One region of the Nocardia sp. NPDC052566 genome, then DNA from elsewhere that is predicted to be linked to it. Evidence: riboswitches for the same ligand, from Rfam matches in the RefSeq annotation. Region 1 holds a riboswitch; each other region holds the start of a gene.
The links. Region 1 has a riboswitch for S-adenosylmethionine ahead of ACIG5A_RS18660 (bifunctional o-acetylhomoserine/o-acetylserine sulfhydrylase). Riboswitches for the same ligand answer to the same signal wherever they lie in the genome.

Region 2: it holds a riboswitch for S-adenosylmethionine, as region 1 does, so the genes downstream of both, ACIG5A_RS20160 (rhodanese-like domain-containing protein) here and ACIG5A_RS18660 (bifunctional o-acetylhomoserine/o-acetylserine sulfhydrylase) in region 1, are expected to answer to the same signal.
Region 3: it holds a riboswitch for S-adenosylmethionine, as region 1 does, so the genes downstream of both, ACIG5A_RS15280 (aminotransferase class V-fold PLP-dependent enzyme) here and ACIG5A_RS18660 (bifunctional o-acetylhomoserine/o-acetylserine sulfhydrylase) in region 1, are expected to answer to the same signal.

What each region holds. Positions count from the first base shown of each region.
Region 1 covers NZ_JBIUAF010000003.1:1,070,889-1,078,354, forward strand. Annotated here, with positions in the region: gene ACIG5A_RS18645 (oxygenase MpaB family protein) at 1-396, opposite strand, end outside; gene ACIG5A_RS18650 (TetR/AcrR family transcriptional regulator) at 579-1,247, shown strand; gene ACIG5A_RS18655 (homoserine O-acetyltransferase) at 1,252-2,361, opposite strand; gene ACIG5A_RS18660 (bifunctional o-acetylhomoserine/o-acetylserine sulfhydrylase) at 2,477-3,805, opposite strand; SAM riboswitch class IV at 3,889-3,999, opposite strand; gene ACIG5A_RS18665 (TetR/AcrR family transcriptional regulator) at 4,047-4,826, opposite strand; gene ACIG5A_RS18670 (MFS transporter) at 4,959-6,455, shown strand; gene ACIG5A_RS18675 (NADP-dependent isocitrate dehydrogenase) at 6,759-7,466, shown strand, end outside.
Region 2 covers NZ_JBIUAF010000004.1:101,210-108,675, forward strand. Annotated here, with positions in the region: gene ACIG5A_RS20150 (RpiB/LacA/LacB family sugar-phosphate isomerase) at 1-231, opposite strand, end outside; gene ACIG5A_RS20155 (O-succinylhomoserine sulfhydrylase) at 316-1,530, opposite strand; gene ACIG5A_RS20160 (rhodanese-like domain-containing protein) at 1,571-1,987, opposite strand; SAM riboswitch class IV at 2,098-2,213, opposite strand; gene ACIG5A_RS20165 (hypothetical protein) at 2,277-2,723, opposite strand; gene ACIG5A_RS20170 (FAD-dependent oxidoreductase) at 2,984-4,372, shown strand; gene ACIG5A_RS20175 (amidohydrolase family protein) at 4,446-5,318, shown strand; gene ACIG5A_RS20180 (DUF456 domain-containing protein) at 5,320-5,802, opposite strand; gene ACIG5A_RS20185 (CaiB/BaiF CoA transferase family protein) at 5,972-7,069, shown strand; gene ACIG5A_RS20190 (SDR family NAD(P)-dependent oxidoreductase) at 7,220-7,466, opposite strand, start outside.
Region 3 covers NZ_JBIUAF010000003.1:243,750-251,215, reverse strand. Annotated here, with positions in the region: gene ACIG5A_RS15300 (crotonase/enoyl-CoA hydratase family protein) at 1-544, opposite strand, end outside; gene ACIG5A_RS15295 (2-oxo-4-hydroxy-4-carboxy-5-ureidoimidazoline decarboxylase) at 739-1,059, shown strand; gene ACIG5A_RS15290 (YbaK/EbsC family protein) at 1,103-1,579, shown strand; gene ACIG5A_RS15285 (flavin reductase family protein) at 1,648-2,199, shown strand; gene ACIG5A_RS15280 (aminotransferase class V-fold PLP-dependent enzyme) at 2,230-3,549, opposite strand; SAM riboswitch class IV at 3,597-3,710, opposite strand; gene ACIG5A_RS15275 (LysE family translocator) at 4,192-4,746, shown strand; gene ACIG5A_RS15270 (DHA2 family efflux MFS transporter permease subunit) at 4,894-6,318, opposite strand; gene ACIG5A_RS15265 (MarR family winged helix-turn-helix transcriptional regulator) at 6,400-6,828, shown strand; gene ACIG5A_RS15260 (Pls/PosA family non-ribosomal peptide synthetase) at 7,058-7,466, shown strand, end outside.

The sequences.
Region 1 (7,466 bases):
GTAGGCCTTGAGTACCGAATGCCAGCCGGTGATGTGGATCCACAGCTGGGTCTCCGGACTGTTCGCGCTGTAGCGGTTTCCGCTGATCGGCTCGATGCCCGTCATCGGCGCGTGCACCTTCATCAGGTGCTCGGCGGCCTGGATGGCGGTGCGGCCGTCCGCGATCGCGGCGATCAGGAAGTAGGAGAAGGTGTGGTCGAGGCGCTTGCGCGGGTCGCTGTAGATGCCGCGCGAATCGGCGACGGCGGCGGTCAGGAACGGGTCGAAGTGCTCGAGGACGACCGCGCGCTGGAACCCGATCACCGCGGTCGGCGCGGTCCAGATCTTCCAGCTGGGGGAGTCGGGACCGAAGAACCCGTAATCGTCCCGGCGGAGAGTGGTCGGATCGAAGGCCATCTACGTGCTCCTTTGCAGTGCGCGACCGGACTATCGGCGGCGAATACAACGCAACCGTAGCAATTGGATGCATTGAATACAACGGGTGCGTAAGATTTGTGTCTGTACTGATTCTGCGGCAACGGCCCGATTCCCAGCGGCGGCCGCGCCTGCCAGGATGGATCGATGGAGGTGACACGGCAGTGACCACAGCGCACACCGCGGCGGATCGGCCGCGCAGGCGCTACGCGCCACGCCTGCCTCCCGAGCAGCGCCGCGCCCAGCTACTCGACGCCGCGTTCGCGGTACTGAGCCGAGTGGAGTTGCACGAGCTGAGCATGGAAGCGGTGGCGCAGCAGGCCGGTGTCGGAAAACCGGTGCTCTACACCGTATTCAAGACGCGTGCCGAGCTGGTGGCCGCGCTGCTGGAGCGCGAGCGCGAGCGCGGGCTCGAACAGGTCGCCGACACCTTGCCGACCGATCTCGTCGGCGCCGATCCGGTGGTCGCCGCCTCGGCCACGGTCGAGGCGTTCGTCGGTGTGGCACTGGAGAATCCGACGCGCTGGCGGCTGATCCTGGCCGGTCCCGGCAACGCACCGGACGAATACCGTGAGGCGGTGCGGAATTCGCGGGCGGGCATTTTCGATCAGGCCGAGGCGCTGGTCCGGATGGGGCTCGCGTTCGAACCGCGGTGGGTGACCGTGGATTCCGGCCTGCTCACCAACTCGCTGCTGACCATCGCCGAGATGCTCGGCAGGCTCGCGGTCAGCGACCCCGGCGAGTATCCCCGCGCGCGCATCGAAGGCTTCGTGCAGGCCATAGTCGGGCTGCTCGTCAGTTCTCAGTCGACTGGAAAATCTGGCGGCAACTGATCTTTCAGCCGCGGGCGAGCTTGGCCATGCGCATGGTCTCGACCAGCAGCTTCGACACCGCGGCGGCCTCGGTCAGGAAGCCGTCGTGGCCGTCGCGGGAGTGCACGACCTCTAGCCCGTCGCAGCCGGGCAGGCCATCGGCCAATTCCTGTTGCGTCCGTAGCGGATACAGCCGGTCGGAATCGACGCCGCCGACCACGCACGGTACCGGCGTCGCGGCGAGCGCGGCCGCGACACCACCGCGCCCACGGCCGACATCGTGCCGGTTCATCGCCTCCGACAACAGCACATAGGTCGCGGGATCGAAACGGTTGCACAGCTTTTCGGCCTGGTGATCCAGGTAGCTCTGCACCGCGTAGCGGCCGCCGCGCCACGGATCCTCGTCGGCCTGCGCGCTGTTCTCGAAGCGGTGGTCGAGTTCGGCTTCGGTGCGGTAGGTCAGGTGCGCGATGCGCCTGGCCAGGCCCATACCGGTCATCGGTGCGCGGCCGGAATCGTGGTAATCGCCGCCCTGCCAGTCCGGATCGGCTTTGATGGCGGCGATCTGGGTGGTCTGGGTGCCGATCTGATCGGCGGTGGCGCGCGCGCCGACCGCGAGCACCAGCGCGGCGCCGACGCGCTCGGGCGTGCCGACCATCCACTCCAGTACCCGCATGCCGCCCATCGACCCGCCGACGACGGCGGCGAGCCGCCCGATGCCGAGCAGGTCGAGCAGCACCGCCTCCGCGGTCACCTGGTCGCGGATGGAGATCTCCGGAAACCGTGCGCCCCATGGCTTTCCGTCCGGGGCCAGCGATGTTGGGCCGGTGCTGCCCTGACAGCCGCCGAGCACGTTCGTCGCGATGACACACCACTCGTCGGTGTCCAGCGGTGCGCCGGGACCGACCATGCCGTCCCACCAGCCCGGCAGCGCGTGGATGTCGTCAGGGCGGCCGGTGACGTGTGAATCGCCGGTGAGCGCGTGCTCGACGAGCACCACATTGTCCAGCGCGGGGGACAGCTCGCCCCAGCGCTGCACGGCCAGGTGCACGTCCGGAATGACGGCGCCGCTCTCCAGCCGGACCGACCCGATCGGGATGATGCCGAGCCGCCCGTCCGGGGGTGGCAGCGCCACCCCGGACGACCGGAAAGTGCTCGGTTGGGTATCCACGGTCACGCCTCCGCCTCGCTGGCGCTCGGCTCCGTCGCGCCCGGGGGTGCTGTGTCTTCGGTTCGCTCGCTGCGCGCGCTCATGATGCCGCCGCCGTGAAGCCGGCCCGCAGATCGGCCAGGATGTCGGCGATCCCCTCGATGCCCACCGCGAGCCGGACCAGCCCAGGCGTGACGCCCGCGGCGAGCTGCTCCGCCGGCGTCAGCTGCGAGTGCGTGGTCGATGCCGGGTGGATCACCAGGGAACGCACATCCCCGATGTTAGCTACGTGGCTGTGCAGGGCTAACGCGTCCACGAATTTCTTGCCCGCGTCGACACCGCCGCGCAGTTCGAACGCGACGATCGCGCCCGCGCCCTTCGGCGCGAGTTGCCTGGCGCGGTCGTACCAGGGCGAATCCGGCAGGCCCGCGTAGTACACCGCGTCGACCGAGGGATGCGTCGACAGGAACTCGGCCACCGCCTGCGCGTTGGCCACGTGCCGCTCGATGCGCAGGCTCAGTGTCTCGATGCCCTGGCTGATCAGGAACGCGTTGAACGGCGAGATCGCCGCGCCGAGATCGCGCAGCAGCTGCACGCGCGCCTTGAGCGCGAAGGCGGGCGCGCCGAGATCGGCGAACACCGCGCCGTGGTAGCTGGGATCCGGGGTGGTGAAGCCGGGGTAGCGCGGCTCGCCGTTCGCGTCGCGCACGGTCCAGTCGAAGGCGCCGCCGTCGACGATCACGCCGGCCACCGCGGCGCCGTGGCCGCCGAGGTACTTGGTCGCCGAATGCACAACGATGTCGGCGCCGTGCGCCAGCGGCTGGATCAGATACGGCGTCGCGACGGTGTTGTCGACGATCAGCGGCAGCCCGGCCGCGTGCGCGACACCGGAGATGCCGGGAATGTCGAGCACCGCGCTGCTCGGGTTGGCGATGGTCTCGCCGTAGAACGCCTTGGTGTTCGGGCGGACGGCGGCCTGCCACTGCGCCAGATCGTCCGGGTCGTCCACGAAGGAGACCTCGATGCCGAGCTTGGGCAGCGAGTAGTGGAAGAGGTTGTAGGTGCCGCCGTAGAGATGCGGGCTCGACACGATGTGATCGCCCGCCGAGGCCAGGTTCAGGATCGCGTAGGTCTCCGCGGCCTGCCCGGAGGCGAGCAGCAGCGCCGCGACGCCACCCTCCAGCGCGGCGATGCGCTGCTCGACCACGTCCTGAGTGGGGTTCATGATCCGGGTGTAGATATTGCCCGGCTCGGCCAGCCCGAACAGCGCGGCCGCGTGATCGGTGTCCCGGAACGCGTAGGACGTCGTCTGGTAGATCGGCAGTGCGCGGGCGCCGGTGCTCTCGTCCGGTGTCTGGCCCGCGTGGATCTGCTTGGTCTCGAAGGACCAGAGCGCGGGGTCGAACGCGGGCGCGATGGGGTCACTCATGTCTCAACTCCAACTGATGTGTGCGCAGGAAGGTCTGTTATCGAGGTGTGTGTGGACAACAACACATTTCGACGAACCTCCTGACAGCGCGCTTGCTCCCGACCATCGGGAGCCCGGTCATCACCCGGAGCACCCCACCGCAGCTGGAGGGTTGCCGACCAGCGAGCCGGGGCTTCGCGCTGGCACTCATGACCTGACGCACATGGTAACCGGCGGCGGCGCGACGATCGAAATCTGTCCGCTATTTCACGAACGCGTCGACGGGTCGTGCCCCGCCACAGCTACGCACGAACTCGTCGTAGGCGGTCGTGAGCGCGGAACGAGCGGCCTCGGCCGCATTGGGCAGATCGGTGGCGATCACCGCGTCGACGGAGCACTCCATGCCGAGCTGGCCGATCAGCTGCCAGGTGGACAGGACCATCCGCACCGACATCGCGTCGCGCGCGACGCCGAGCCGTTCGGCGAGTACGTCGGTGAGCGCCGCGTTCTTGGATTCGACGAATTCGTGCTGCCGCGCGGCCACCGACGGTGTGGCGCGCATGATCCGCTGCAGCTGCTGGAACTGCCGGAACGGCACCGGACCCTCGCCGAGCGCGGCCCGATCGACCACCTGTAGGAAGGCCTCGCAGAGCGACTCCAGCTGGTTGTCGCGCGGCGGTAGCCCGCGCAGCGCCTCGGCGACCTCGCGGCCGAAGTCGAAGACCGGCCCGAGGATGATGTCCTCTTTCGTCTCGAAGTACCGGTTGATGGTGCGCGCGGAGATATCGGCCGCGTTGGCGATCTGCTCGAGTGTCGTCGCGTCGAAGCCGTGCGCGGCGCAGAGATCGAGTGCCACCTCGATGATCCGCGTGCGGGTCTGCTGCTTCTTGCGTTCACGCAGGCCGAGCTGTGCGGGCTGGTCGCCGACCGGGCCGATGGGTTGCTTTCGATTTGCTGCTGGCTGGTCGGCGGCGGTGTTCTCGGCGCTCGCGGTCGGGTCCGCGATGACGCTCTCGCCGGTCTGCGCTGGTGACTCGAGCATGCGCACAGCCTATCGCAACCGGCCGTTCTTCTGTCCGTAACCGTCAAATGTCTGAGGCTGACATTTTGCTCTTGACGACAAATGTCGCCAAATGACAGTATGGCTCGGTAAGTGAGAGATGAGGAGACGAAGGTGGCGGAGACCGCACCGGTGGGGGCAGTTCCGGGGAAGCAAGACAGCAGGGCGCGCTGGTTCGCCCTGGGGGTCATCGCATTGGCCCAGCTCATGGTGGTGCTCGACGCCACCATCGTGACCATTTCGCTGCCGTTCGCGCAGCACGACCTCGACATCAGCGACAGCAACAAGCAGTGGATGCTCACCGCGTACACGCTGATCTTCGGCGGCCTGCTGCTGCTCGGCGGCCGCCTCGCCGACTACGTCGGCAGGCGCAAGATCTTCATCGTCGGTCTCGTCGGCTTCGCGGCGGCGTCCGCGCTGGCCGGCTTGGCGCAGAACGGCATCGAGATGTTCGCCGGGCGTGCGCTGCAGGGCGCGTTCGCGGCGTTGCTCGCGCCTGCGGCGCTGTCGCTGCTCTCGGTGACCTTCACCGAGCCCGGTGAGCGCGCGAAGGCGTTCGGTGTGTTCGCGGGCATCTCCGCGGGCGGCGCGGCGCTCGGCTTGATCGCCGGTGGCGCGCTCACCGAATACGCCTCGTGGCGCTGGTGCCTGCTGGTGAACACCCCGATCGCGCTGCTCGCCCTGATCGGTGCGCTGGCGTGGGTGGTGAAGGATGTGCCCGCTCCGCGGACCGGCGGTTACGACGTGCCTGGCGCGGTCACCGTGACGCTCGGCCTGATCGCGATCGTGTTCGGCTTCACCCGCGCCGCGGAGGACGGCTGGCTGGCCGGCAGTACCCTCGGCCTGCTCGTCGTCGGTGTCGCGCTGCTCGCCGCCTTCGTGTCGATCGAACGGCGTTCGGCGAATCCGCTGCTGCCACTGCACATTCCGGGTGAGATCAACCGTGGCGGCGCCTTCCTCGCCGCGCTGCTCGTGCCCATCGCCATGTTCGCGATGTTCCTGTTCCTGAGCTACTACTTCCAGGTCACGCTCGGATACTCGTCGATGAAGGCGGGCCTCGCCTTCCTGCCGTTCCCGGCGGGCATCGCGATCTCCGCGGGCATCACCAGCGCGCTGCTGCCCAAGTTCGGCCCGCGGCCGCTGATGGTCGTCGGCGCCGTGCTCGGCGTGGCAGGCCTGCTGTTCCTCGCCCAGCTCGGCTACGGCGACAGCTACGCGGCGAGCGTGCTGCCCGCCCAGGTGCTGATCGCGCTCGGCATGGGCCCGCTGTTCGTCGGCATGCAGACGGTGGCGCTGCACCAGGTCGAGGAGGAGGACTCGGGCGTGGCCAGCGCGCTGCTCAACGCGGCGCAGCAGGTGGGCGGCGCGGTCGGCACCGCGCTGCTGACCACGATCTCGGTGCAGGCCGCCAAGTCCTACGCCGAGGGTCACGCGACGATCGACAACCTGATCGCCCGCGCCTCGATCCACAGCTACGACGTGGCGTTCTACGTCGGCGCCGGATTCTTCCTCGCCGCCGTGCCGGTGATCGCGTTCATGATCCGGGACAAGCCGTCGAGCTTGATCGAGGGCGCCGAGGACGGGGCGCGCCCGATCCACGTCGGAGTCTGACGACAGTACGGTACGAGGTCCGCATCACTTGTGATGCGGACCTCGTCTTTTACCAGCGGGTTATGGGAGTCTTGGTTGTCGTCTCGATGACGGCGCGGCGAGTACTCGCTGCTTACTTGCGAGTAACTCGGGCTCCCCGCGCGAGGAGATCGTTAGCAGCAGTACGCTTGTCTTGTTTGCACCACATGCCTCGCCGACAACGCGTGGCATATACGTTGTCTGTTGGAACAGCTGGGGTCCGCTCACAAGCGTGTTCGCCTGGCCGTGCAATGAGGGCACCATCCTAGGAGGACACGAAGATCCATGTCCAAGATCAAGGTTGAAGGCACCGTCGTCGAACTCGACGGCGACGAGATGACCCGGATCATCTGGCAGTTCATCAAGGACAAGCTGATCCATCCGTATCTCGACGTGAACCTCGAGTACTACGACCTCGGCATCGAGTACCGGGACAAGACAGACGACCAGGTCACCATCGACGCGGCCAACGCCATCAAGAAGTACGGCGTCGGCGTGAAATGCGCCACCATCACCCCGGACGAGGCCCGGGTCGAGGAATTCGGCCTGAAGAAGATGTGGCGTTCGCCCAACGGCACGATCCGCAACATCCTCGGCGGCACCATCTTCCGCGCGCCGATCATCATCTCCAACGTGCCGCGCCTGGTGCCCGGCTGGACCAAGCCGATCATCATCGGCCGCCACGCCTTCGGTGACCAGTACCGCGCCACCGATTTCAAGGTGTACCAGGCCGGAACGGTCACCGTCACCTTCACCCCGGAGGACGGCAGCGAGCCGATCCAGCACGAGGTCGTGAAGATGCCGGAGGACGGCGGCGTCGTCATGGGCATGTACAACTTCCGCGATTCGATCATCGATTTCGCGCGCGCGTCGTTCAACTACGGCCTGCAGCAGAACTACCCGGTGTACCTCTCCACGAAGAACACCATCCTGAAGGCCTACGACGGCATGTTCAAGGACACCTTCCAGGAGATCTTCGACGCCGAGTTCAAG
Region 2 (7,466 bases), on a different contig from region 1:
CTTGTTCGCCGCGATCGAGGCGCCGGTACCCGTCCAGCAGCAGACGATCCCCTGCTCGGCCCGCCCCTCGGCGACATCGCGCGCCGCCGCCGCACTGGCCCAGGCCCAATCGTCGCGCTCGTCCTCGGACAGCGCACCGTGCAACACCGCCTCGTGCCCGCGCTTGCCGAGTTCGGCGACCAGTTCCTCGGCCACCCCGACTCGCTCGTCCACAGCTACCGATATCCGCATGTCACAAGGGTAATCGGCGCGATTCCAGCAGGACGCGAAAGGCGCGGGCCCCGAGGGAACCCGCGCCTTCGACGAAACCGGTGGCTAGCTCAGAGCGTGGTCGAGGTCGCCGAGGAGGTCCTCGACGTCTTCCAGGCCGATCGAGATGCGGACGACGCCGTCGGTGAGACCGATGGTGGCGCGACCCTCCGGGCCCATGGCGCGGTGCGTCGTGGTGGCCGGGTGGGTGATCAAGGTTTTGGAGTCGCCGAGATTGTTGGAGATGTCGACGATCCGCAGCCGGTTGAGCACCTCGAAGGCACGCTTCTTGGCCTCGTCCGCAGGCGCGTTCAGCTCGAAGGTGACCACGGTGCCGCCGCCGCTCATCTGGCTGGTGGCCAGGTCGTATTGCGGATGTGATTCCAGGAACGGGTATTTCACCCAGGAGACCGCGTCGTTGCCCTCCAGGAACTGCGCGACGCGCAGCGCGGAGTCGGTGGCATGGCGCACCCGCAGCGGCATGGTTTCCAAGCCCTTGAGCAAGGTCCACGCGTTGAACGGGCTCAGCGCCGGACCGGTATGGCGCATCAGCTGTTTCACCGGACCGTCGATGTAGTCCTGCGCGCCGAGGATCGCGCCACCGAGCACCCGGCCCTGGCCGTCGATGTGCTTGGTGCCCGAGTAGACGACGACATCCGCGCCGAGCTCGAAGCCGCGCTGCAGCAATGGCGTGGCGAAGACGTTGTCCAGCACCACTTTCGCGCCCGCGGCATGGGCCAGCTCGGTCACCCGGCGGACGTCGACGAGTGTCTGCATCGGGTTGGCGGGCGTCTCGAAGAACACGGCCTGGGTCGGCACCGAAAGCGCCTGCTCCCACTGGTCCAGATCGTCACCGTCGACGAAGACGGTCTCGACTCCCCACCGGGGCAGGATCTCGTTGCAGACCACGAAGCACGAGCCGAACAGGCTGCGCGCGGCGACAAGTCGATCGCCCGCGCCCAAAAGCGCACCGAGCGCGGTGAATACGGCCGACATACCGCTCGCCGTCGCGAAACAGGCTTCGGCGCCGTCGATCAGGCGCAGCCGCTCCTCGAACATGGCCACCGTCGGGTTGCCGTAGCGGGAGTAGACGAAATGCTCGATCTCGCCGGTGAACGCGGCCTCGGCCGCCTCGGCGCTCTCGTAGACGAAGCCGGAGGTCAGGTACAGCGCCTCGCCGGTCTCCTCGAATCCGGAGCGGCGCAAGCCGCCTCGGACGCCGAGCGTCGCCGGGCCGACGCCTTCGGGCAGCGGCTTGTCGAACGCACCACCGGTAATCACGATTGGCTCCTATCGGCCGAGCACGAACAGCACACGTTGCTCATGACTGCCGCCACGGCAGCCCGATGGCGCGCCAGCCCGTGCCGCCGCGGTGCCCGGAGGCGTCGAGTCCGCCTTCGAAACCCTCTAGCACGTTGTAGGAGTGGCCGAATCCGAGCCCGGTCGCGACGGTGGCCGCCCCCTGGGAGCGCTGACCGGAACGACACAGGAAGACGACGGGCGCCTCCTTGTCGCGGCCGTCGAGCGCCTCGCTGAGCTGCTCGGCGAACGCGCCGTTGCGCGTTCCGGTGCCGTCCACCCATTCGATCAGCACGGTGGGCCGCTCGATCGAGCTGGTGTCGGGCACGCCGACGAAGCGCCATTCCGCCTCGGTGCGCACGTCGACGAGGACGGCTTCCTGGTTGTCCCGCAATAGCTCCCAGGCCTGCTGCGGGGTGATGTCACCGGCATAACTCACTGCACGACCTCCTTGAGACGCGACTCGCCTTGCGTCGAAGGCGTGCATTTGATGGTTCGAGACGAGTAAGCGAGGAGTGTGTAATGGTCACTCATGTGGACCTCCTGTGGAATCCGCACTTGCCGCGCCCGGGTTCGGCGCACGGCCAGGTCGTCACCCGGAGCACCCCACCGCGGAGGAGGGTTGCCGACCAGCTAGCCGGGGCTTGGAACTGGCACTCATGACCTTCGGTTGAGATTGCAACGACGAGTGCCGCCGTGTCAAACGCCCTCTCAAAGTGCGGGAATACTCAGTTGCAGACCAGCCACTTGTCGCCCGAGCGCGTCAGATTCCAGGTCGAGGTGGTCTCCGCGCCATCGATCTTCACGGTGACGGTGGCCTTCCCCCGATTGCCGTCGACCGCCGGATTCTCCAATTTCGTGATCTCGACGGTCTTTCCGGCAGGCCGCCCGGCCAGCGGTGAACGCTTCGGATCGAAGCCCTGGCAGCCGGTGCCGGGCGGCGGCACCAGGTCGGTCGTATTGCTGCCCTCGACGAAATTCCGCACCGCGGCGGTGATCTTGTCCGATTCTGTGACATTTTTCTCAGCGGGCGAGAGCAGCCCGCCCGCCACGATGGCGCCGAGCACGACCACGGCGAGCACCGCGGCGGCGATGAACGGCACGATACTGCGCTTGTCGGTCTGGTCGACGGTGATGACTTCGTCGTCCTCGGGGGTCGGCTGCTGCTCGGTCATGCGTCGATGATGGCGCATGGCATCCACCCAGTTCACCGCACCGCGGTAGTAGGTATGTGACACCACCGATAGAATCGCGAGACCACGGCCTGCTGTCATAGCCATAACGACAGCTCACAACCGCGGCGACCTGGGACCGTAGCCACGAGCCAGCATTCACCAGCGTCCGCATCGTCAGGTGCAAGCAAGCGGTGCGCCAACTTAGCCTAAGCTAAGACGGACGCCATTAACTTTCTCGACCATAAGGGTGCGCGTAAAAGATGACCGAACAGACCGCAGGGACCCGACCGCTCCGCATCGCGATTGTCGGCGCAGGCCCGGCCGGTATCTACGCCGCCGACGCTCTGATGAAGTCCGACGCCGAGGTGAGCATCGACCTGTACGAGCGCATGCCCGCGCCGTTCGGCCTGATCCGCTACGGCGTCGCACCGGACCACCCGCGCATCAAGGGCATCATCACCGCACTGCACAAGGTGCTCGACAAGCCGCAGGTCCGCCTGCTCGGCAATATCGACTACGGCGTCGACATCACCCTCGACGACCTGCGCACGTTCTACGACGCGGTGATCTTCTCGACCGGCGCGAACGCCGACCGCGCACTCGACATCCCGGGCATCGACCTGGACGGCAGCCACGGCGCCGCCGATTTCGTCTCCTGGTACGACGGCCACCCGGACGTGCCGCGCGAGTGGCCGCTCGAGGCCGAGAAGGTCGCGGTGCTCGGCGTCGGCAACGTCGCGCTCGACGTCGCGCGCGTGCTGGCCAAGACCGGTGACGAACTGCTGCCCACCGAGATCCCGCCGAACGTCTACGCGGGCCTCAAGGCCAACAAGGCGCTCGAGGTGCACGTGTTCGGCCGCCGCGGTCCCGCGCAGGCCAAGTTCACCCCGCTGGAACTGCGCGAGCTCGACCACTCGCCGACCATCGAGGTCATCGTCGACCCCGAGGACATCGATTACGACGAGGGCTCCGAGGCAGCGCGCCGCCACTCCAAGCAGGTCGACATGGTCGCCAACACGCTGGAGCAGTGGGCGATTCGCGATGCGGGCAACCGGCCGCACAAGCTGTACCTGCACTTCTTCGAGTCGCCCGCCGAGGTGCTCGGCGCGGACGGCAAGGTCGTCGGCCTGCGCACCGAGCGCACCCAGCTCGACGGCACCGGAAACGTCAAGGGCACAGGCGTTTTCAAGGAGTGGGATATCCAGGCCGTGTACCGCGCGGTCGGCTACCTGTCGCAGAACATCACCAACCTGCCGTTCGACGAGCAGGCGGGCACCGTGCCGAACGAGGCCGGTCGCGTGATCGGCGACGAGGACGCCGACGGCGCGGCACGCTACATGCCCGCCACCTACGTCACCGGCTGGATCAAGCGCGGCCCGGTCGGCCTGATCGGCCACACCAAGGGCGACGCCAACGAGACGGTGGCCTGCCTGCTCGACGACAGCGCGAACTTCACCCCGGCGCCGAAGCCCGAACTCGAGGCCGTCACCGAATTCCTGGAGTCCAAGGGCATTCCGTTCACCACCTGGGACGGCTGGTACCGCCTGGACGCGCACGAGCGCGCGCTCGGCGAGCCGGAGGGCCGCGAGCGGGTCAAGGTCGTGGAGCGCGAAGACATGCTGCGCGCCAGCGAGCCGCACAAGGTCTGACGCACCACTCCCGGGGCGGCGAACACGCCGCGACGAGGGAGCGGCAGACCGCACACCGTGGCATTCTGTACAAGTGTTCGATGCCCATGTCCACATCATCGATCCGCGGTTCCCGCTGGTCGAGAACGACGGATACCTGCCGGAGCCCTACACCCTGGCCGATTACCGAAAGCGCATGTCGCGCTTCGACGTTGTCGGTGGCGCGGTGGTCAGCGGCTCCTTCCAGGGCACCGATCAGAGCTACCTGAAGGCGGCGCTGGCCGAGCTGGGCACGGACTGGGTCGGGGTGACGAATCTGCACCTGGACGCGACCGACGAGGAGATCGCCGAGCTGGACCGGGTCGGCGTGCGCGCGATGCGGTTCAACCTCAAGCGCGCGGCCGCCGACATCACCGGCATGACGCTGCTCGCGCTGCGCGCCCATGAGCTGGCAGGCTGGCATGTCGAGCTGTACATCGACGGCCAGATGCTCGCGTCGTTGCAGCCGGTGATCTCGAAACTGCCCGCGCTGACCATCGATCATCTCGGCATGTCCGATGAGGGCCTGCCCTATCTGCTGGATCTGGTCGATCGCGGAACCCGGGTCAAGGCAACGGGTTTCGGGCGGGTGTCGATGAACGTCGCGGACACCATCCGCCGGATTCACGCGGTCAATCCCGGCGCGCTCATGTTCGGTACGGATCTGCCGGGCACCAGGGCGGGCCGTCCGTTCCGTGACTCCGATGTCGATCTGATCTGCGATGTCGTCGGCAGCGATATGTTCGCCGTGCTCGAGGACAACGCGCGCGCCTGCTATCGGCTGCCGGTCCGCGAACGGCCGGTCCCCGCCGATCCGCGGCCCACCCTCCCGTTGCGCGGCGCCGACCAGCCGACGCTACCGCTGCGCCGCGATCAGCTGCCGAAAGTCGAAGTGACGGATACTATTCCGTTCCCGGCCATCGAATAGCTCAGGTGATGAGCGCGCCCGCCACCCAGACACCGGTGGCGAGCAGGGCGCCGAACAGTTCGATCAGCATGGACAGACCGACGCCTTTGAGCGCGTGCACGGTCGCGGGCCAGGCCTGATTGTGCGCGCGCAGCCGGTGCAGTTCCGAAACATAAACGCCGAGAACGAATCCCAGGAACAGCCCGACCACGGGGATCACGAAGAAGCCGACGATGCCGAGCACCGCGCCGAAGAACAGCGCTCGGTTGGAGACACCTGCTTCCTTCATGTTCTTCCCGGGCCAGGTGTACTTGACGACGCCGGAGAGCACGAGAAGCGCTGTGCTGATGGCGAATACGGTCCACGCCGTGGCGCCGCCGGTCATGATCGCCCAGACCAGGATCGCGCCGAAGATCAGGATGACGCCGGGCAGGATCGGCACGATGACGCCGAGCAGACCGACGAGAATTACCAGGCCGACGACGACCTCGCCCCACGTATTCACTTAACGGCTCCTCCGCTCGTATCCGCTGCTCGAATTCTGGCGCATCCGCGGGTCCGGCGCACGGACCAGGCATGCGCGCGGGCCGGATGTTAGTGGCCGTTCGCTATTGTCATACTGTCAACACCGGCTCCGGCCGGTGCGCGAAATCACCTGAGGAACCGAGGTAGGCGTGAGCACACCATCCACCGCCAAGCAGGGCCCGCTCGCGGGCATCAAGGTCGTCGAGCTGGCCGGCATCGGCCCCGGCCCGCACGCGGCACTGCTGCTCGCCGACCTCGGCGCCGATGTGGTGCGGGTACAGCGGGCGAATATGCTGCCCGGCTTCATGGAGCGCCCGCAGTGGCGCGGCCGCACCATCGTCGAGGCGAACCTCAAGGATCCGGCGGATGTCGAGAAGGTGCTCGGGCTGATCGAGAAGGCCGATGTGCTGATCGAGGGCTTCCGGCCCGGCGTCACCGAGCGGATGGGGCTCGGTCCGGAGGCGGCGCTGGCCCGCAATCCGCGGCTGGTGTACGGACGGATGACCGGCTGGGGCCAGCACGGCCCGCTGGCCGACCGTGCCGGACACGACATCAACTACATCTCGCTGACCGGCGTGCTCAACGCGATCGGCCGCAAGGGCGAGCGGCCGGTGCCGCCGCTGAACATGGTCGGCGACTTCGGCGGTGGTTCGATGTTCCTGGTGTTCGGCGTGCTCGCCGCGCTCGTCGAACGGCAGAACTCCGGTAAGGGCCAGGTCATCGATAGCGCGATGATCGATGGCGCACTTGCCCTTTCGCACATGATCTGGGGGATGCGCGGCGTCGGCCTGTGGTCGGACGAGCGCGGCACCAACCTGCTCGACACCGGTATGGCGTTCTACGACACCTACGAGACCGCCGACGGCAAGTACATGGCGGTCGGCGCGATCGAACCGCAGTTCTACGCCGAACTGCTGAAGGGCCTGGAGATCGATCCCGACGGCCTGCCGATGCAGATCGATCCGGCGGGCCAGGATCACCTGAAGAAGCTGTTCACCGAGAAGTTCAAGACCAAGACCCGCGACGAGTGGACCGCGATCTTCGAGGGCACCGACGCATGCACCACCCCGGTCCTGACCTTCACCGAGGCCGAGCAGAACCCCCACATCGTCGCCCGCACCGGCCTCATCGATATCGACGGCGTCATCCAGCACGCACCGGCCCCCCGCTTCTCCCGCACCCCGGCCGGTACCCCGACCCCACCCCCCGAGGTCGCCACCCCCATCGAATCCGTCTGGGCGGATTGACCTTCCGACGGCGCGCCGGTCGATATCGGCGCGCCGTCGTTACCACCCGCACGAAACCTGTGTGGGGCGAACACCTGCCGAGCTCGTCGTCGAATGCGAGCCATCACACCCGCCTGCGCAGTCCACCGAGTTCACCTCGTCCACGGATCCTCAGACCGCGGCGGGCGTCGGGCTCGCGGCGTCGGCGACGGTGCGGGTGACCATTTTCGCCATGCGGGCCACCAGGGTGCGGGGGCGGCGTGGCATCAGGTGGGCGGCGGCGAAGGTGTTGGGGCCAGCGACGACGTAGCCCTTGTTGCGCGCGAGGGCGCGCAGGGCGGTGTCCACCACGGCGGCCGGGGTGCCGAATTTGCCGCCGATGCCCGCGGCGCGGGTGCCGACGACGTCGAAGAATTCG
Region 3 (7,466 bases), 830 kb from region 1:
CGTCGATGTCCTTGCCGGTGTAGGCGAGCTCCCGCAGGTGGCCCTCGCCGATGATGCCGGGCAGCCGGTGCAGCGAGCCGATATCGGCCACGATCGCGACCTTCGCCTCGCGCAGGCTGAACTTCGCGTCGGCGCTCGCGTAGCGAATATCGGCGGCGGCGATCAGGTCGAGCCCGCCGCCGATGCACCAGCCCGCGACCGCGGCGATCACCGGCTTGCGGCAGTCCGCCACCGCGGTGACCGCGGCCTGCATCCCGCGGATGCCGTTGAGCAGCTCGGTGCGCGGCGCGGCGAAGGCGCGGTCGGCGAGCACCGGACCGAACAGACCTGCCATCGCGGGCAGATCGAGACCGTAAGAGAAGTGTTTACCCGAACCGGTGAGCACGACGGCCCGCACCTCGGGATCCGCGTCGAGCGCGCGGAAGATCTCCGGCAGCTCACGCCAGAAGTCCGGACCCATCGCATTGCCCTTGCCGGGGCCGGTCAGCGTCACCTGAGCGACGTAGTCCTTGATTTCGACGGTGAAAGCCTGCCAGTCAGTCATTTGTACAGCGTATCGGGCGCGCTGCCAGGCCACACCGAACCGCTGGGATCCGGACACTCAGCAAAGGCGGCCGACCAGTTCTGTCCACGTGTAAAAGGTGTGCAAAATTGCTGGGCCACACTGGTTCTCGCGCCGGGACAGCCGGATCATGGTCGGTGTCAGCAACCCTCACACACCGGGTTCGGAGGCCACCAATGCTGATGCACCAAGGAATCGGCTTGGACCGCTTCAACGAAATCTCCCGCGGTCGCGCCGTACACGCGCTGTTCGAATGCTGCTGCAACGTCACCTGGGCCGCACAGATCGCCGACGCGCGCCCCTTCGCCGATCGCGAGGCACTGTTGACCATGGCGGATGTCGAACTGCTCGCGCTGTCCCAGTCGGATCTGGACCGTGCCATCGACGCCGTTGTGCACGAACAGGTTTCGCAACGCGGCGTCACCGAGCTCGCCCGCATCACGCGCACGCGGATCGACCGCATGCTCGGACCGAGCGAGGGCTATCCGGAGTACTGAGATCGACGGGCGTATCACCCGCAATCGCTCTACTCTGGTTGCCATGCGCAGGTCGTCGTTACCACCGGTCGCAACGCGAGTTGCGGACACCCTGATCGCGCGCGGTCATCACGGCGTCATCGTCAACCAGCCCGCTGCCACGCACACCGCCGCCGACGCGGCGCTCGCGCTCGGTGTCGAGTTGGGTGCCATCACCAAATCGCTGGTGTTCCTGCTCGACGACGATCCGGTGCTGCTGCTGGTTTCCGGTGCGCACCAAGTGGATCTGCACAACACGGGCAAGCGGCTCGAAGGCACGCTGACCCGCGCGCCCGCGGCGATGGTGCGCGAGGTGACCGGGCAGCCGATCGGCGGCGTCGCACCCGTCGGCCACCCCACCAACCTGCCGACCTGGGTCGACAACGCACTCGCCGAGCATCGCGAGGTGTGGGCGGCGGGCGGGCACCCGAACACGGTGTTCCGCACCTCGTTCCGCGAACTGGTGCGCATCACCGCCGGGCTGCCGATCGATGTCGACTAGCACGCCACGCTGAAACAAAGATCAGGTGTGATCGAACTGGTTTCAGTGCGCGAGCGTAGTTTCGTCATGTGACCGAAGCACAGCGGCCCGAGGCGGGATTCCAGATCCCCGACGATTTGAGTGGTATCGCCGCGGAGCAGTATCGCGCGGCGATGCGGCACTACCCGGCCGGCGTCACCGTGGTGACCCTGGACTCGGTGGACGGTCCGGTCGGCTTCACCGCCACGTCGTTCGCGTCGCTGTCGATGACGCCGCCGCTGGTCTCGTTCAATATCGCCAACAATTCGTCGAGCCTGTCCGCGATGCTGTCCGCCGATTCCGTGGTGATCCACTTCCTCGGCGAACATCAGCAGCACATCGCGCAGCGCTTCTCCCGCAGCGCGGAGCACCGCTTCCGCGACCGCTCGCTGTGGACCACCCTCACCACCGGCGAACCCGTCCTGCACGGCACCCCGATCTGGGTGCGCGCCGCGGTCGAGCAACTCATTCCGATCGGTGACCACACCTTCGTCGTCGGGCTGGTCACCCGGGTGCACGACAGCACCGACGACAAACCGATCGCCGCGCCGCTGCTCTATTACAACGGCAACTACCACCGGCCGTCCTCACTGGGCGACTGACAGTCGACGCATTCCCGTCGATGCGGCCGCTCAGCCGATGAGGCAGGGCGCAGCGCCGTCGGCGGAATCGGGGTTGAACGGCCGGGTTTCCGGAGTGGGGTTCCACAGGCCGTTGGTGGCGGCGTAATTCCAGCTGGGCCCGGTGGACACGAGAGACGCGACGGCATCGATGAGGCGATCCACATCGGCGGAGGTGGTGCCGAGGCCGATGCTGGCGCGCAGAGCGCCGTCGAGACCGAGGCGAGAAAGCAGCGGATGGGCGCAGAAGCGGCCGTCGCGGACGCCGATGCCGTGTTCGGCGGAAAGATAGGCGGCGACGTGGCCGGGCGCGAAACCGTCGAGGGTGAACGCGACGATGCCGACAACGTCGGGGCTGTCGTCCCAGATGCGCAGCAGGCTGACTCCGGGGATGGCGCGCAGGCCCGCGCGGAGGCGATCGGCAAGCAGGCGCTCGTGTGCGGCGAGTTCTTCCGCGTCGATCGCACACAGCGCGTCGCAGGCGGCGGCGAGCGCGGCGGCGCCGAGCACATTCGGGGAACCGGCCTCGTGCCGCTGCGGCGCGGGCGCCCACTCGGCGCGCTTGGTGGTCACCTCGCGCACGGCGCCGCCGCCCGCCAGGTACGGCTGCGCGGCGTCGAGCCAATCCCGGCGGCCGACGAGCACACCGGCGCCGAACGGCGCGTACAGCTTGTGACCGGAAAAGACCAGGTAGTCGATGCCACTGTCGCGCAGGCTGAGCCGCCGGTGCGGCGCGAGCTGCGCGGCGTCGACCAGGATGCGCGCGCCGCACTGATGCGCGATGGTGGCCAGCCGCTCCAGCGGCAGCACCTCGCCGGTCACATTGGACGCGCCGGTGACGGCGAGCAGCGCCGCGGGCTTGGTGCACAGTTCGGCGATCAGGCGACGGATGGTCTCGTCGACCGTATCCGCGGCCTGCACCACACGGCGGCCGTGCTTGGTCCACGGCAGGAAGTTGGCGTGGTGCTCGATGTCGAGCACCACCGTGTCGCCGGGCACGCAGGCGGCCAGCAGGTTCAGCGAGTCGGTGGTGTTGCGGGTGAACACCACCACCTGGTCGTCGGCGGCATCGAGGAATCGGGTCACCGATCCGCGCGCCGATTCGTAGCACTCGGTGGAGATGCGCGAGGCGTAGCCCGCGCCGCGGTGCACGCTCGCGTAGAACGGCAACAGCTGCGAAATCCGGTCGGTGACCTGCTTCAATGCCGGTGCGCTCGCGGCGTAGTCGAAGTTCGCGTACGTGGTGGTTCCGCCCTGAACGAGCGGGACGCGCAGGTCGGCGCCGGATACCTCGGCAATGGCGGCACAGGTCTGGTCGGCAACAGCGGTCATCACGAAATCCCATCGGCTCCGGGACCCGCAATCGGGGAGAATTGTCGAGTCCGCGCTTGCCGTGCCCGGTCGGACATCGGCCTGGTCGTCACCCGGAGCACCCCACCGCGGAGGAGGGTTGCCGACCAGCAAGCCGGGGCTATGCGCTGGTACTCATGACCTGTCCCCGAGATTGGCAGATGTCACGCCGACCTGTCAACCCGGGTTCGCGATCGGTCATCCGGGCGAACGGAGATCGTCCCGGCCCCGGCCACACGCCGTCGCTGACCTTCGCGACTTCCCGGCTGCCGCATCCGCCAGCGCGATTCAGCGGCGCGAAACACCCCGCTGCTCGCCTTCCAGCAACACGACCGCAAAGGGCGGTGCGCCCGATCCCGAGTTCCGCGCGGTGCGGTCACAGCGGCCGGAACGCTCGTGTCGACAGCCGCGCACCATGTCCACGTTCGCGCCGAACGGCCAGCTCAGTCGGTCGCGCGACCAGGATCGAGCAGGCCTGACACACGGAATTGTGTTGCCAATCGTGAGGATCTGGGGTGCGATCGGTGGGTGTCGCTTTCGCTGTTGCTCAGCTTTATCGGTGTGTGCATCCTACTGTCGATCACGCCAGGGCCGGATTCTTTTCTGGTGCTGCGCTTTTCGATTGTGAGTGCACGACCCGGCATCGCCGCGGCGATCGGATCGGCGCTGGGCGGCATGCTGTGGGCCGTGGTGGTCGCGGCCGGTGTCGCGGCACTGCTCGAGCAGTCGGCGACGGCGTATCGCGCGCTCAAGGTGATCGGCGGCATGTACCTGCTGTACCTGGGCGTTCGCGCCCTACTCGACCACCGCAAGCAGCGCAAGGCGGCGCAGGCCGCAGGCGATGAACTCGCCGCGGTCGAGCAGGCTCGAGCGGGAACCCCGGTCCGGCTGCGCAGCGCGTTCACTGCGGGCCTGGTGTCCTGCATGTTCAACCCGAAGGTCGGACTCTTCTACCTCGCGGTCCTGCCACAATTCCTGTCCGAAGTCACCTTCGCCAACACCCTGGCCCTCGGCGCCGTCGAATCCTCCATCGCCGCCGTCGAAATGGTGCTGCTCGCCCTCGCCGCCTCCCGCGCGGTTGCCATGCTTCGCCAGCCCCATGTCCGCGATCGCTTGGAACAGCTATCTGCGGGCATCCTCGCCGCACTTGGTATCGGCACCGCCGCATCCGCCGCCTGACCGCATCCGCCTCGCGGAGTCGAACGCCCTCCCTCGAATCCAGCACGGCGACGAATGCCTTGCCCACGAGGAACGGGCATCCCGCGCCCCCGGCACGGGCTGGGACACGGCTTCGAAGCGCCCGCACATGGTGACACCGGTTCGGCGCTACGGGATCCGGCGGGATTCCGCGCGCCACAGGAAGATCGAGCCGATCAGCGAGATCGACGTCGCCCCGGTCAGCCACCAGAACGCCTGGCGGAAGCCAGCATCGAGAGCAAGTCCGGCTGTCGTCGCACGATAGAGGACCACGGCAAGCAGTGCCGCGCCGACCGAACCACCAACGCGCTGCAGGATATTCACCATCGATGCCGCATCGGGCAACTGCTCGCGCCGCACCGACGCGTAGGCGGCCGAGACGACCGGCATACCGGTCAGCGCGGTGGCCATGCCGCGAATCAGCAGGAGTACCTGGACGAGCACGGCGTTCGTTGCGGCGTCGCCGAATGCGAACGGCACCGTGACCAGCACATTCAGCGCATTGCCTACCACCGCGATGACGCCGCCGCCGTAGCGGTCGGTGACGCGGCCCGCGATGGGCAGCACAAGGATGCCGCCGATACCGAAGGTCAGCAGCGACAGTCCGGTGGCGATCAGCCCCTGATGGTGCAGCAGCTGGAAGTACAAGGGCAGCAACAGCATCGCCCCGTACAGCGACGCACCGGAGAAGGTGTTCGCGATATTGGCCGTCACGAACACCGGGCTGCGGAACATCGTCATATCGAGCAGCGCACCGCGCCCGCGTGCCGAGCGCAGCACGAACCCGCCGAGCGCGACGGCGCCGACGAGCACCGAAACCCACACCGTCGGCGCGGAGAACGCACCGCGGCTTCCGTATTCACCCAGGCCGTAGACCAGCAGCGACAGCCCGGCGCCGATCAGCACGAACCCGGTGACATCGAATCGCGCGTCGGCCCGCGCGCCCTTGCCCAGCGGAAGCAGCCGCACCGCGAGCACGAAGGCGACGAGGCCGAGCGGAATATTGATCAGGAACAGCCACTGCCAGTCGAGATGGGCCAGCATCACCCCGCCCAGGGTCGGCCCGAAGGCGGGCGCCGAGACCACCGCGATGCCGACAACGCTCATCACCCGGCCGAGCCCACGCGGCCCGGCGACCTGCCCGATCAGCGCCTGCCCGGCGGGCACCAGCAATCCGGCAGACAACCCCTGCGCGATCCGTAATGCGATGAGCCACTCGATATTCGGCGCGAGCGCGCACAGCCCGGACGTGACGGTGAAGCCGACGAGTGCCGTCAGCCATATCCGGCCCATCCCGAACCGGCGGCCCAGCCAGCCGACCAGCGGCAGCGTCACCGCGAGCGCGAGCAGATAGGCACTGGCCACCCACTGCGAACTATCCAGTGTCGCACCGAGATCCGTGGCGATGGTGTTGAGCCCGATGTTGACGAGCGAGGTGTCGAGCATGCTCATCACCGCGCCGAAGACGACGACACCCGCGACCCGCCACACGTGCGCGGGGATGGCCTCGAGCACGGGCTCGGCGGGTGCGACCGCCGTCTTGGTATCCGTCATGGATCCTCCGCTATTTGTAGATCAACTAGATTGTGGAGGCTATCAACAATCTTGTAGCTCAACAATAGATATAATTTCCGGATGCCCCAGGAGCCCCTCCACCCCCGCGGCCTGCTTCGCTTCCCGACCTACGCGCTCGGCAGGCTGCACAAGGCCGTGCACGCCGAGCTGGGCACCTCACTGCGTGAACATTGGGTCCTGGTTTTCCTGGAGGAATCCGACGAGCTGTCCCAGCAGCAGGTGTCCACCGCGATGGGCATCGATCGCAGCGAGGTGGTCCGGCTGATCGACGGCCTGGAGAAGTCCGGATTCGTCGTGCGCACCAGAGATTCCGACGATCGCCGCAAGTACCGGCTCTCCGTCACCCAGGCGGGCCGGGCCGAGCGCCTCCGCACCGAGAAACTCATCGAAGAGGCCGCCGACCGCGTGCTGCACCGGCTCGACGCCGAGGAGCGGCGCACGCTGCACCGGCTCGCCCTCAAGGCGCTCGGCCAAGACGCCGAGCGGTAGCCGGGCACGGCAACCGTCCGACCACCCGGTTCGGTGAGCGGCAAAGACCTGATACCGCGAGTACCGTAGATCCCTGGTCAGCGTGGTGTTTGCCGTTTGGTAACCCTGCTGTGAAACAACGAACGGCGAAACCGAAGGCAGGTCTATGAGAGGTGGGCAGGACGTGACGCTCCAGCCGCAGGTCGACGCCGCGACGGGCGCGCTCCCCGGACAGCGGGCCGACGACCCGCTGCTGCGGGCGGCGCTCGCCGCACCGGCCCGCACCCTCGTCGACATCCTGGCCGCCACCGCACGCGCCACCCCGGACGCCGCCGCCATCGACGACGGCGAGGTGGTGCTCAGCTATGCCGAACTGCTCACCGAAATCGACACCGTCGTCGGCAGGCTCGGCGCCGCGGGCGTGCGCGCGGGCGATCGCGTCGGCGTGCGGATGCCATCGGGCACCCGCGATCTGTACGTCACCATCCTCGCCGTGCTGCACGCGGGCGCGGCCTACGTCCCGGTCGACGCCGACGATCCCGACGAGCGCGCCAGGCTGGTCTTCGGCGAGGCGAGAGTCACCGCGATCGTCACGGCCGCGGGCACAGAGACAGTGGCGCGGACGTCCGACACCGCCGGAACAGACACCGGTCCGGCCA